DNA from 3 places in the Pannonibacter sp. Q-1 genome. Region 1 is predicted to be linked to each of the others. Evidence: riboswitches for the same ligand, from Rfam matches in the RefSeq annotation. Region 1 holds a riboswitch; each other region holds the start of a gene.
What was found. A riboswitch is a leader RNA that binds a small molecule or an ion and turns the genes downstream of it on or off. The one in region 1 is predicted to bind thiamine pyrophosphate.

Region 1 (4,682 bases):
TTTGTGAAGCTGTCGGAAAAGGACTTCCAGTCCATGACGGGAGAAATCACCGTTGCCGGCCGCGACTGGCTCGTGCGGGTGCGGCAGCCTGATGCGAAAAACGGCATCGCGGCGCATTGGCGCTCCCTGCTGATCTGCACGTTTTCGCTGCTGTTCGCGGCGGCGCTGGCGGTCTCCATCCGCAATCAGAGCCGGGCCGTCGAAGCCCGGCGTGAGCTGGAAACCATGTCGCAGCAGGTCATCGCCGAGAAGGATCTGATGCTTCAGGAAATGAAGCACCGGATCAAGAATTCCATTGCCCGCATTCTCGCCATTGCCCGCCAGACGGCCAGCAGTTCTCCCTCACTGGAGAGCTTTTCTTCGTCCTTTGCCTCCAGACTGCAGGCCATGGCCAATGCGCAGGACCTCCTGACCCGGTCCCGCTGGCAGCGCGCCGGGCTCAACGAGCTTCTGGAGCAGGAACTGGAGCAGGTGTTCGGCGAAGCGCTCCAGCGTGAAAAGCTGTGCGGCCCCCCGGTGGTCCTCAACGAAAAGGCTGCCCACGCGCTGAGCCTCGTCTTCCACGAGCTGGCAACCAACGCGCTCAAATATGCCCGTGTCGGCGATGACGGGGCTTCCCTGACCGTGGACTGGACGCTGGAAGCCGCTCCCAAGGGCAAGCTTCTGCAACTGGTGTGGACGGAGAAATCCGCGCAAGCCGTGGAACCAGGGACAGCCAAGGGCTTCGGCACACGGCTGATTGACGCCAGCATCCGCGGCGAGCTGGGCGGCAAGATCGAGCGTGAATTCACCGGCCATGGCCTTGTCGTGCGCATGACCGTACCGCTGCAGGCCTGAGACTCGATCCCCCCGCTGGCGATCAGCGCCAGCGGGCCGTGGCGGCGAGCCATTCCCGCACGCGCGCTTCCGGATCTGCATTGCGGGTGATGTCGGTGGCAACCGCTGCACTGTCAGCCCCTGCGGCAAGCGCCGCTTCCGCTCGCTCCGGTGTCAGCCCGCCAATGCCGATCAGCGGCAATGCACCAATGCGCTGCTTCCAGATGCCAAGCTTCTCCAGTCCCTGCGGCGCCCACTTCATCTCCTTCAGGATGGTGGGATAGACCGGACCCAGCGCCACATAATCGGGCTTGGCGGCAAGCGCCGTCTCAAGTTCGGCCTCGTCATGAGTGGAAAGGCCCAGCTTCAGCCCGGCGCGGCGGATGGCGGCAAGATCGGCCTCCGCCAGATCCTCCTGCCCCAGATGCAGCCAGCTGCAGCCTTCTTCGATGGCCATCTGCCAGTAGTCATTCAGCACCAGTGTGGCGCCATGGGCCTCGCAAACGGCTTTTGCGTCGCGGATCTGGCGTCGCAGCTCTTCAGGTTCGCAGTCCTTGACCCGCAACTGCACCAGCTTCACGCCCTGCGGCACAAGGCGGACGATCCAGTCCGCGCTGTCGACGATGAGATAGAACGGATCAAGCGTCATCCGAAGGCTCCCTTGCCAATGATGGGGGTTGATGGCACGGCCATGTCCCTTGGTTCAAGCAATCCGGCAAGATAGCCTTGGCGCCCGGCCTCCACCGCCCCGGCAAAGGCTTCGGCCATCAGCTCCGGATCCGCGGCTCCCGCCACGGCCGTGTTGAGCAGCACCGCATCAAAGCCCAGCTCCATCACCGTGGTGGCATGGGAGGGGCGGCCAAGCCCGGCGTCGACGATCAGCGGCACATCCGGGAAGGCGGCACGCATGGACCTGAGGGCAGCAAGGTTCTGCGGGCCCGCCGCCGTGCCGATGGGCGCGCACCAGGGCATCAGCACCTGGGATCCGGCGGCCAGCAGCTTCTCCCCCACGATCAGGTCATCGGTGGTGTAGGGAAACACCTCGAAGCCTTCGGCGCTGAGAATGCGCGCGGCCTCCACCAGTTCGAACACATCCGGCTGCAGTGTGTCGTGGTGGCCGATCACCTCCAGCTTGATCCAGTTGGTGGCGAACACCTCACGCGCCATTTTCGCCGTCAGCACCGCCTCGGACGCGCTGTGGCATCCGGCCGTGTTGGGCAGAACCTTGACGCCCAGATCGCGGATCATCTGGAAAAAGGCGCCGCCATTGCGCCCGCCCGCCGTCTCCCGGCGCAGCGACACGGTGACGATCTCGACCTTCGAGCGGCGCACCGCCCCGGCCAGAACGGCAGGGGAAGGATAACGCGCCGTGCCCAGCAGCATGCGGGATGAAACGTCGCTGCCATAAAGCGTGAGGCTCATCTCAGCCTCCCTGCATCGGCGACAGGATCTCGATCCGGTCGCCCTCGTTCAGCCGGCAGGTGTCCCGCGCTTCGCGCGGCACCAGTTCGCCGTTGACGGCGGTGGCCAGCCAGTCGCCTTCATAATCGAGTTCCTGCAGCAGGGCGGGCAGGGTTTCCGCCGCACAGGCCACGGCCTCGCCATTCACCAGCACATTCATGGGTTTGCATCTCCCTTGTTTTCCATCAGCCGCCGTGCGGCCATATCCGCTGCCTGCCGGGCGAGGGCCGGGGCGAGCAGGAAACCATGCCGGTACATGCCGGCCACTGCGAGATCCGTGCCTTGCGGCAGGCGCTCCCGCTCTGCCACCACGCGCGGCATGTTGTCGTCAAAGGCCGGGCGCACACCGGCACCCAGTTCCACGATGCGTGCTTCGCCAAAGGCGGGATGCAACGCATAGGCGGTGTTGGTCAGTTCCATGACCGAGCGGGCAGTCACCGGGCCGCCGTCGTCGCTTTCGATCATGGTCGCCCCTACCATGAAGCGCCCGCCGCCGCGCGGCACCACATAAAGCGGATGGCGCGGATGCAGCAGCCGCACGGGCCGCGACAGGGAAATCTCGCCGGTCTCCAGATACAGCATCTCGCCGCGCACACCGCGCAGGCCCTGTACCCGGTCTATGGCGCCGGGCCCCGTGCAGTCGATGACGAGGGATGCGTCCGTCTCAGCCCCTTGCGCCGCATCGCCCAACCGGAAGGTGACGCCTTGCGCTTCCAGCTGCTTCCACAGCGCCGTCATGGCAAGGCGCGGGTCGAGATGCGCTTCGCTCTCGAAGAACAGCCCGGTCATGAACCGCCCGGCCAGCGCAGGTTCCAGTTCGGCAATCTCCGCCGCATCTACCATTCGGTGGCCTGCGGACCTGCTGGCAAAGCGGCGCAGTTCCGCCTGATCGCGCGGCGGGCACAGAACCAGCGTGCCCTTGCGGGAGACAAGCCCCGGCACGGCCGCCTCCCACCAGTCTGCAGCTTCCAGTCCAAGCTTCAGCACCTCGGGCCCGGCGGTCTCTGCCTCGCACCAGGGCGCCAGCATGCCGCCGGCATAGAAGGAAGCCCCGTGTCCCGGCGCCGGACTGGTGTCCGCCACGGTGACGGCAAGTCCAAGGCGGGACAGTTCGAGCGCCGCCGCAAGCCCGGCAACCCCGGCCCCGCGCACGAGCACCGTGGAGGAGCCTGACAGTCTGGAAAGGCGAGAGTGTGTCTGGCGCATCCGCTTCCGGCTTCCGTGGCATTTGTCTCACGGGCGGAAGGGATTTGTGAGGCGCCCGCCGGCAAACGCCAGACCTCCGCGCATCACACACCATCCCTCCGCCAGCGTGAACTGGATCAGGTTCAACGGGTCACTGCGCTGCATCGCCAGCAGTATCTCAGCCCCTTGCACGGGACTCCCCAAGGTGGAGCCCAACCTTTGCGCCGGGCGGCCGGGATTGTCAATTGCATGACAGGAGCTGCATGGCAGGGGCTGCATGAAGGCGGCTGCGTTGACAGGGATTGGCCGCGCGTCTAGGACAGGTTCAGTCAGTCAGGGAGATTTATGCGCAGAAGCTTCAATCCAGTTTGACCCTGCGGGGTGAGCGGCCATCCGGCCGGATGATTGAGTGTGCGCATTTGCGCCTGACTGACGGAAATATGAACATGACAGACCTTTGCATCAGGCCGTACCGGCCGGATGATACCTCCTGCCTGCTCCGCATCTGGCGGACAGCCTCCGAGCTGGGCCATCCCTTCTTGGGCAAGGACCAGCTCGATGCCCAGGAGAAGCTGACCGCAGAGATCTATCTGCCCATGGCCGAAACCTGGATCATCGAGGTGAATGGCCAGCCGGCCGGCTTCATCGGCCTCCTCGATGACTTTATCGGCGGCCTTTTTGTGGACCCGGCCCAACATGGGCGCGGCCTTGGCAAGGCGCTTGTGGCCCATGCACTCAAGAGCCGCAGCAGCCTGGACTTGGAGGTCTATGCCCGCAACGAAGCCGCTCACGGCTTTTACCGCAGGCTTGGCTTCCTGGAGGTGGGCCGGCGTCCGGAGGATGACAACGGCTTGCCCTTCGAAGTGATCCGGCTTCGCCTCGACAAGCCCTTCTGACGGCAAGGGATGACCGGGCCGCATCCTGTGACGATGCGGCCCGGCCAAGTGTCAGTCCGGCTGATTCAGTCCGAAGGCGGGGTGATGGATCAGCTCTCCCTGCGGGGCCTGCCCGCCGAAAGGCAGCGCCAGAACCACGCTGGAAGGAACGCCCGTGACACCCAGCCCGGGAAAGGCCCGGAAGCCAAACCGGGCATAATAGGCCGGGCTGCCTACCAGCGCCGCCCCGCGCGCCAGCGGCCTGAGCTGGCGCAGTGCTTCGCGCATCAGGGCCGTGCCGGTGCCCTGACGGTGCCGTTCGGGCAGCACCGCCAGAGGGCCGAT
Region 2 (4,682 bases), on a different contig from region 1:
CCGATCAGCTGGAAACCGGCATTGATGATCTGGAACTGGTGGATGGAGAGGTCCGTGTCGTCGGCACCGACCGTTCCGTTTCGCTGGCTGCGGTTGCCGCTGCAGCGGGTGAAAAGCTCGCCGGTCAGGAAGAGGTGAAGCAGGCCGAAGCCACCTATCCCAACGGCACGCATGTGTGCGAGCTGGAAGTGGACCCGGAGACGGGCGATGTCGAGCTGCTGAACTACACCATCGTTGATGACTTCGGCGTCACGGTGAACCCGGTTCTGCTCGCCGGACAGGTCATCGGCGGCACGGTGCAGGCGATCAGTCAGGCCCTGTGCGAGGAAACGGTGTTCGATGCGGACGGTCAGCTGCTGACGGCCTCGCTGCTCGACTACCGCCTGATCCGGGCATCGGACCTGCCGGATATCCATTTCGAGACGAAGAACGTGCCGTCCACCACCAACGCGCTGGGCATCAAGGGCGCTGGCGAGGCCGGGACCATCGGCGGCTGCGCGGCCGTGATGAATGCCCTGCAGATGGCGCTGCGCGATGGGGCAGGGGTGGAGCATATCGACATGCCCGCCACCCCGCACCGGGTCTGGCAGGCCATTCAGGCCGCCCGCGCCTGACAACGCAATGCGAAACCGGGCAGCGCAGGTGACTGCGCTGTCCCCTCATTTGGACCATCGCCGGTTGCCTCTTCCGCCCGGCAGCGTAAAATTCTGTAAGCTGCGGCAATATGGTCTGGAATTTCGAGACCGGTTTGCTACCCTTGTATACAGTAGCATGCATGGTGCGCACGGCGAAGTTGCCACGGCACCCGCAGATTTGAGATGAGGCTTGGGACCGGCGCCCCGTCTCTTCATGCCCGCCCCGGCGCCGGACCTTTGGACGATCACATGGCCATGAGGGATTCGAACGCTCCTGACGAGGGCGAGGCGGAAAGCCGCGTATTGGCTTCCGGTGAGGGTGCTTCCGTTCCGCCGCAAGCCGCAGTGCTGACGTCACAAAGGCCCGTCCTGGGCATTGCGCTGAAGCTGTGCTCCACCTTCACCTTCGCCAGCATGGCGGTTGCCCTGAAGATCACCACAGAAAGCGTGCCGATCGGCGAGATCGTCTTTGCCCGCAACTTCTTCGGTTTGTTTCCGGTGCTGCTTCTGGTGGCGCTGCGCGGTGAACTGACCGGCTCTCTTCATACCCGTCAGCCGCTTGGCCATGTGGGGCGTGCCATGGCGGGCATTGCGGCCATGCTGTTTGCCTTCACCTCGCTGAAATATCTGCCCATCGCCGACTCGACCGCCATCGGCTTTGCCGCGCCGCTGTTCACGGTGGTTCTGGCCTTCTTCTTCCTTGGCGAGACGGTGCGCATCTACCGCTGGACGGCGGTCATCATCGGGTTCCTCGGCATTGTCGTCATCCTGTCCCCGCATATGGGCGGCACGGAAATGAGCGGTGATGCCTGGTTCGGCGCGGCAGCTGCGGCCGCTGGCGCCTTCTGCACGGCCATGGCGATGATCTTCGTGCGCAAGCTCTGCGAGACCGAGCGCACCAGCACCATTGTCATCTGGTTTTCTGGCTGTGCCTCGCTGATCTCGCTGCTGACCATCCCGTTTGGCTGGATCTTCCCCGATTTCGCCTGGGTCATCCCGGATGCGAAAACGGCAGCCTTGCTCGTCTTCGTCGGGCTTGCGGGCGGTGTCGGCCAGATCGTCATGACCGAGAGCTACCGCTATGCGGATGCCTCCACCATCGCGCCCTTCGACTATGCCAACCTGCTGTGGGCGGTGCTGCTCAGCTGGGCGATCTTTGGCGACATTCCGGTGTGGCAGGTGGTGGCCGGTGCGCTGATCGTGGTCGCGGCAGGCCTCTTCGTCATCTACCGCGAGAGGGCGCTGGGCAAGGACGACAGCCGGGCACGCAAGGCCTCCTCGCCGCTGCGGCCCTGACCCTCAGCCTGCGCCCCGGCTTTCATCGCCCGGTGCAGGCTGAATAGTGTCTCAGAATGCCTTGAAGGTGATGATGGTGCGGGTGTCGCGGATGCCTTCGAGGCAATGCAGCTTCTCGTTGACGAAGTGGCCGATGTCCTCGCCATCCTCGATATAGACCTTCACCAGCAGGTCATAGTCGCCGCTCGTGGAGTAGATTTCCGAAGCGATCTCGGCATCCGCAATGGCATTGGCGACCTTGTAGGTCTCGCCGAGGTGGCATTTGATCATGATGAAGAAGGGCTTCATGGCGTGCTCCTGAGGGCTGTCCTGTCAAAGGACATGGCCGATCCGCCGCCGCCAGTCAATCGCTGCGCTCGCTTGCCGCCGGCAGAGCATGCTTGCCAAGCCGGACCGGGCTTGGTAGCTCTTTGCCGTCTCATGGGGGTGCCCGCCGGATGCGCCGGGCTGAGAGGCGATGGTGCCAACTCCTTGAACCTGATCCGGCTTGTACCGGCGGAGGGATTTGGGATGATGAGCGGTCAAACGGCACGCGGCGCAGCGGATGCTGCTGCCAGGTCTCACATCACTGCAGATCAGCTGGCTTTGCGCACGGCGGAGGTGCTGGAGAAGATCCGCGCGTCCGCGCCCCGTGTGCATTGCCTCACCAATGCCGTCGCGCAGGCCTTCACCGCCAATGTGCTGCTGGCGCTGGGCGCCATTCCGTCCATGACGATTTCGCCGGAAGAAGTGCCCTTCTTCACGGCTTCTGCGCAGGCGCTGCTCGTCAACCTCGGCACGCTGGACGAAGCGCGCAAGGAAGCCGCAAACCGCGCCATCAGCATTGCCGCCGGTGAAGGCAAGCCCTGGGTGCTGGATCCCGTCTTTGCCGACCGTTCGCCGCCGCGCCTGACCGAGGCCGGGCGCCTGCTGGCGCTGAAGCCGTCCTTGCTGAAGATCAACGCCGGGGAGCTTGCAGCTCTTGGCGGCGGGGCGTCCGTTCTGGAACTTTCCCGCCAGCTGGGGCTTCCCGTTGCAATGACCGGTGCTGTGGATGACATCAGCAGCGGCGCGCAGAGCCTTCGCCTTGCCAATGGCCATCCGCTGATGGGCAAGGTGACGGCGACCGGATGTGCTGCCGGGGCGGTGGCGGCTGCTGCGCTTGCCGTGGAGCCGGATCCGGTGATGGCTGCGGCTGCGGCGCTGTCCATCATGGCGATTGCCGGAGAAAGGGCTGCCGTCGTGGCCGCCGGCCCGGGCAGTTTCGTCCCGGCATTTCTTGATGCCCTTTACGGGCTTGATGCGCCGCAGATTGGCGCGCACCTGCGGCTCGCCTGAGCTGCTGCCAGCCTGATTTCAGGAGGAACCATGACTGCCATTGCCCTGACCATCGCAGGCTCGGATTCCGGCGGCGGAGCCGGTATCCAGGCCGATCTCAAGACCTTCTCGGCGCTCGGTGTCTATGGCGCCAGCGTGCTGAGCGCACTGACGGCGCAGAACACGCGCGGCGTCAGCGCCATTCATGACATTCCCCCTGCCTTCGTGCGGGCGCAGATGGATGCGGTGCTGTCCGATCTCAAGGTCAATGCCATCAAGATCGGCATGCTGTCGCGTCCGGACGTGATCCGTGCCGTGGCCGAAGGTCTGGATGCGCATGAAGCGTCCAATGTGGTGCTCGATCCGGTGATGGTCGCAGCCTCCGGCGACCCGCTGCTGGTGCCGGAAGCGGTCTCCGTGCTGATTGCGGAACTGCTGCCGCGCGCGCAGCTGATCACGCCGAACCTGCCGGAAGCTGCCCGCATGCTGAATACGGAAATCGCACAGGGCCGGGAGGCCATGCGCGCTCAGGCGCAGGCGCTGCTGGATTTGGGCGCCAGGGCCGTGCTGCTGAAGGGCGGCCACGGGGAGGGGCCGGAGAGCGAGGATCTGCTGCTGACCCGCGATGGACGCGAACAGTGGTTCACCGCCCCCCGCCATGCCACGCGCAACAGCCACGGAACCGGCTGCACCCTGTCGTCCGCCATTGCTGCGGGCCTTGCCAAAGGCCTTTCGCTGCCGGATGCGGTTGCCGGAGCGAAGCTCTATGTGACCCATGCCATCCGCGCGGCCGATGATCTCAAGATCGGTGAAGGCCATGGGCCCGTGCATCATTTCCACGCGCTCTGGGAGACAAGTCATGCCGACTGAGATCAAGCCGTCCGCCTCGCGCCGTCAGGCCCTCAAGCTGGGCGCGGCCAGCGCCGCTTCGCTGCTGGCAGCGCCCGCACTCGCCAGCACAAACTCTGCGGTGATCGAGTGGAAGATGGTGACCTCCTGGCAGAAGAACCTGCCGGGGCCGGGAACAACCGCCCAGACGATCTGCGACCGGATCGAGAAAATGTCGGGCGGGCGCATGCGCGTGCGGCTCTTTGCGGCCGGCGAACTGGTACCGCCGCTCGGCGTGTTCGATGCCGTGTCAGCCGGTACGGCACAGGTGGCGCACACGGCCTCCTTCTTCTGGCAGGGCAAGATGTCGGCCGCCGTCTGGTTTACGGCGATTCCCTTCGGCCTTCTGCCGCTCGAGCACATCACCTGGATCGAGCAGGGCGGCGGGCAGGCGCTGTGGGACGAGCTTTACGCCCCCTTTGGCATCAAGCCGGTGATGGCGGGCAACACCGGCGTGCAGATGGGCGGCTGGTTCCGCAAGGAAATCAATACGCTCGATGATCTTGCCGGCCTGAAGATCCGCATGCCCGGATTGGGCGGCGAGGTCATGCGCCGTCTGGGGGCAAC
Region 3 (4,682 bases), on a different contig from region 1:
ATGAGTTCCACGTCCTCGATCGAAAGTCCCTGCGAGCGCAGCATCTGGCCGAGCATCGCATCCTCGAAGCCGGAGACGGAGAAGCCGATCTTCTTGCCCTTGAGGTCCGCCAGCGTCTTGATGGGGCCCTCCTCCAGCACGATCAGCGTGTTCAGCGGCGTCTCCACCAGCGTGCCGATCCACTTCAGCGGCATGCCTTCGTTGATCTGGGCATGGAGCGTCGGCTGATAGGACACGGCAATATCCCCCTGCCCGGCCGCCACCAGCTTCGGCGGCATGGCCGGATCGGCCGGCTCGATCAGGTCCACATCAAGCCCTTCGGCTTCAAAGAAACCCTTCTGCTTGGCCACCACCAGCGGCGCGTGGTCCGGATTGACGAACCAGTCGAGCAGAACGGTCAGCTTGTCCGCCGCCGAAGCGGGGGCAGCAGTGGCCAGAACAGCGGCCAGCGACAGCGCGAGAATGCGTTTCATGCGGGGTCTCCCAATAGACAGGTGTTGGATGAAGTTCGAGCCGGTCCAGCCTCAGCCTGACCGGCAGATGCGGGCGCGGGGATCAGTCCTCGCGCTGCCAGGGCACCATGCGGCGGGTCAGACGCTCGACAACGAAGCGCAGGACCAGAACCATGGCGGCAAGCAAGGCAAGAGCGGCGAACATGGTGTCCGTCTGCATCCGGGCATTGCTCTGCAGCATGATGAAGGCAAGCCCGCCCTTGGCCCCGACCCATTCGCCGACAATGGCGCCGATGGGGGCGAAGACCGCTGCAATCCGGACACCGGAGGCAAGCGCGGGCATGGCAGACGGCAGGCGGAAATAACGCAGTTCCTGCCAGCGGTTGACGCGGTAGAGCAGCGCCAGATCGACCAGGCCCTGATCCATCCGCCTGAGGCCGTCAAAGAAGGTGGAGGTGACGGCAAAAAAGATGACCAGCACCGCCATCACGATCTTGGAAGCAAGGCCGAAGCCGAGCCAGAGCACCAGAATGGGGGCAATGGCAAAGACCGGCAGAGCCTGCGTCACCAGAACCACCGGCAGCAGCCCGCGCCGTGCCAGCGGCGACAGCCACATGACGAAGGCCAGCATGACCCCGGCGGCAATGCCGAAGACAAAGCCCAGCAGGGTTTCGCTCAAGGTGATGCTGGCGTGATACAGCAGGAAGCCGCTCTGGCGCTGGAAAGCCTCCAACACTTTCAGCGGACCGGGCAGCATGTAGGGCGGGATTTCGAGGAACCGCACCGCCAGATCCCAGATCAGCAACAGGGACATGCTGACCGTCAGGCCCGGCGCAATGCTGCGCAGGAGAGCGGCTGCACGGGCCGGAAACGCATTCCGGACGGGGCTCGCAGAGGGAAGGGGTTGCCTTCCCGAAAGAAGTTCTATCGACACAAAAGGATCTCCCGTCACCGGCGAGCCGGTCAAGACATTGGAGATCCGGGATATGGCTAAAGGTTTCCGTCCCTTCGCCGGCATGACCCGGATCAGGTTCTAAGGGTTCGGCTTTGCGCCATCTCAGCTCACATCGGAGCACCCCTCGGACCAGCCCGAAACATGCCGCCTGAATGCCGCCTTGGCAAGCAAAACTTGCGGTCCCCTGTCACAAAAGCCGAAGGCCCCGGCTGTCACCCATGGACAGCCGGGGCCTTCAAGCTTAACCGGAACCGGGCAGAACCGCCGGGATCAGCCGCCCTGCCAGGCGGCAATCGCCTGTTCCAGAGCGCGGGCGCCCGGGGTGCCCTTCTCGATGGTGAAGATGGCACGCTTGCCGTTTTCATAGAGCATCGGAATATCGATCCAGCCACGCTCACGCATCAGGGCAAGGTTACGGTCGCGCTCGCTGTCAACGCTCGACAGCGCAATCCAGAAGTAACCCGGAGCAACCTTCACCGAAGCGCCCAGGAGAGCATCTCCGCGCGCTTCCTCGGTCGGCTTCATCACGAGGCCCGGCACATTGGAGACGTCCCCGCCGGAGAAGCCCTCAGGAAGCTGGAACTGGATCTCGACCAGATGGCTGGCAGGCAGAGACGAATCTGTGTTCGGCTTGATTCGCAGCGTCACATTGATGTTCCGGTCCGGAATCTGGGCCTGCGCCACGAGCACCGTTTCGGCCTGTCCGCCGGAGCCGTTTTCCTCGGAAACCGACCAGGCCACATTGCCCGCAGAAGCGGTACCGGATCCGCTGGCATCTTCGCCCTCCTCATAGAGGAAAGCCTTCTGCGCAACGATCGCACCGGGCGTTTCTGCCGTCTGAGCCGGCGTCGTGCTGGCGGGCGGGGCAGCGGCCTCGGGCACGGCAGCAGGCGCCTCCTGCGGCGGCGGCGGGGGGGCTGACGGTGTGATGAGTGTCGTCGTCACGGTCCGCGCATCGGGGGCAACCGCAGGCTCACCCGTATCGGTCAGCAGACGGTCCGTGTTCTTGCCGCCATTCTCGCCATTGGCAGCCGTCTCGCCCGCCGGCGCTCCTGCCTCGGGGGCCGGAGCGGTCGTTGCGGCCGTATCCTCACTGGAGGAGAAGATCCCCGCGATCAGCGAGCGCTGGGAATAGATGAAGGCGCCGATACCGATCAGCACCAGCACAAATCCGCCCAGGAACACGTAGGACATGAAAGACGAACTGCCAGCCGGGCGGGCGCGGCGCGGGGCGCGTGTCCGGCCCTTGCGCGGTTCGTCAGCCGCAAGCCGGTCGGCCGCGGCATTCACGCTTCCAGCACCGGCGGGCGCAGGTGCGGACGGATCCGGGCGCAGGCTGTCACCGGCAGGCGCTGGCCGCGGGCTCGGCGTGGGAAGGGCGTAGGAAGACGGTGCCGGGGCAGCCGGTTCAACGGACGGCTTTGCAGGCGCCGCCCCGAAGGCAGGCTCCATGCGCGGCTGGCTGCGCTCAACGGGCGGCTCTGCCGGAGTGCTTTCGTTGCGGAAGGCATCTCGGGCGGTCTGCACCGCGCTCGACGACGCATCCCCCAGCCTTTCGGCTTCCTGCACGGCAGAGCCCAGCGGCCCGCGCGGCGCAGGCGAAGACGGGGGATAGGGTTCGGTGCGGGGGGCAGCCGGAGCGCTGGCGCCTGCAGCAGGGGCCATGGGCGCGGGCGCAGCAGGCGCCGGGCGCGTCGCCATCAGCGTTTCGCGCGCCGCCTCGGCCTCAACCTTGCGGATAGCCTCCTCAAGGCGCAACTGCTCGGCCGTGATCTCGGACGGGGAAAGCGGCGGCTCATAGGCCTTGAGCTGACTGACAATCGCGTTTCGGGCGCGGCTGTAGACGTTGCGCCGTGCAGAACCGTTGTTCTCCGGCAGTGACGCAATCGTTTTTTTCAAAATCGAATAGTAATCAGCCATTGGCTCGCTCGTGAGGGGTGCCAGCCTGAACCCGGCGCACCGGAAGCTCCGTATTCATGCCATCCCATTTGTAGGCTCAACACCGGCGGGCGCAAGAGGTGTTCAGCAAAGATAGGATGTGCAATCAGGTTTTTACATGACTTTCGGGCGGAATGGGGAGCATTCCGCCCGATAAATTTCACGTCAGTCCTGGAACGGATTCTGCACCAGGATGGTGTCGTCGCGCTCCGGGCTGGTGGAGAGCAGCGCCACCGGCGCACCGATCAGCTCCTCCACATGGCGGACATATTTCACGGCCTGCGCCGGAAGATCAGCCCAGCTGCGGGCACCCTTGGTGGATTCCTGCCAGCCCGGCAGGGTTTCATAAATCGGCACCACACGGGCCTGCGCGCCCTGGGAGGCCGGCAGATAGTCGATCCGCTTGCCGTCCAGCTCATAGCCGACGCAGATCTTCAGCTCTTCCAGGCCGTCCAGAACATCCAGCTTGGTCAGCGCGATGCCGGTGATGCCGGAGGTGCAGACCGTCTGGCGCACCAGAACCGCATCAAACCAGCCGCAGCGGCGCTTGCGGCCCGTGACGGTGCCGAACTCATGGCCGCGGGTGCCGAGGAATTCGCCGACTTCGTTCTGCTGCTCGGTCGGGAACGGGCCTTCGCCCACGCGGGTGGTGTAGGCCTTGGTGATGCCCAGCACATAGCCGACCGCGTTGGGGCCAAGGCCCGAACCGGTGGCAGCCTGACCGGCAACCGTGTTGGACGAGGTCACGAAGGGATAGGTGCCGTGGTCGATGTCGAGCAGTGCGCCCTGCGCGCCTTCAAACAGCAGGCGCTTGCCTTCACGGCGCTGGCCGTCGAGCAGCTTCCACACCGAATCCATGTAGGGCAGCACGGTGCCAGCCACGGAGGACAGTTCTTCGAAGATGGCCTGAGCGGAAATTTCGCTCTCGCCGAGGCCCCGGCGCAACGGATTGTGATGCGCCAGCAGCCGGTCGATCTTGGCCGGCAGCGATTCCAGATTGGCAAGGTCCATCAGACGGATGGACCGGCGGCCCACCTTGTCCTCATAGGCCGGGCCAATGCCGCGGCCCGTGGTGCCGATGCGCGTGCCGGTGCTGGAGTTTTCGCGCAGCGCGTCGAGTTCGCGGTGCAGCGACAGAATCAGCGTCGCGTTTTCGGCGATGCGCAGGGTCTCCGGGTTCACGGTCACGCCCTGATCGCGCAGGCGGCCGATTTCCGACACCAGTGCATGCGGGTCCAGCACCACGCCATTGCCGATCACCGACAGCTTGCCCGGGCGCACGACGCCGGAGGGCAGCAGGGACAGCTTGTAGCTGACGCCGTCGATCACGAGCGTAT

Region 2: another riboswitch for thiamine pyrophosphate. It lies ahead of ACVNHC_RS14830 (hydroxyethylthiazole kinase); the one in region 1 lies ahead of ACVNHC_RS15250 (FAD-dependent oxidoreductase).
Region 3: another riboswitch for thiamine pyrophosphate. It lies ahead of ACVNHC_RS17635 (ABC transporter permease); the one in region 1 lies ahead of ACVNHC_RS15250 (FAD-dependent oxidoreductase).

Annotation. Positions count from the first base shown of each region.
Region 1 covers NZ_JBSXNB010000005.1:69,901-74,582, forward strand. Annotated here, with positions in the region: gene ACVNHC_RS15230 (CHASE domain-containing protein) at 1-837, shown strand, start outside; gene ACVNHC_RS15235 (thiamine phosphate synthase) at 860-1,465, opposite strand; gene ACVNHC_RS15240 (thiazole synthase) at 1,462-2,238, opposite strand; gene thiS (sulfur carrier protein ThiS) at 2,240-2,437, opposite strand; gene ACVNHC_RS15250 (FAD-dependent oxidoreductase) at 2,434-3,483, opposite strand; TPP riboswitch at 3,560-3,675, opposite strand; gene ACVNHC_RS15255 (GNAT family N-acetyltransferase) at 3,909-4,358, shown strand; gene ACVNHC_RS15260 (GNAT family N-acetyltransferase) at 4,410-4,682, opposite strand, start outside.
Region 2 covers NZ_JBSXNB010000004.1:727,681-732,362, reverse strand. Annotated here, with positions in the region: gene ACVNHC_RS14845 (xanthine dehydrogenase family protein molybdopterin-binding subunit) at 1-614, shown strand, start outside; gene ACVNHC_RS14840 (DMT family transporter) at 885-1,931, shown strand; gene ACVNHC_RS14835 (Lrp/AsnC ligand binding domain-containing protein) at 1,983-2,219, opposite strand; TPP riboswitch at 2,344-2,453, shown strand; gene ACVNHC_RS14830 (hydroxyethylthiazole kinase) at 2,442-3,248, shown strand; gene thiD (bifunctional hydroxymethylpyrimidine kinase/phosphomethylpyrimidine kinase) at 3,279-4,097, shown strand; gene ACVNHC_RS14820 (TRAP transporter substrate-binding protein) at 4,087-4,682, shown strand, end outside.
Region 3 covers NZ_JBSXNB010000006.1:119,473-124,154, forward strand. Annotated here, with positions in the region: gene ACVNHC_RS17630 (ABC transporter substrate-binding protein) at 1-473, opposite strand, end outside; gene ACVNHC_RS17635 (ABC transporter permease) at 556-1,266, opposite strand; TPP riboswitch at 1,439-1,542, opposite strand; gene ACVNHC_RS17640 (hypothetical protein) at 1,678-3,327, opposite strand; gene ACVNHC_RS17645 (adenylosuccinate synthase) at 3,511-4,682, opposite strand, start outside.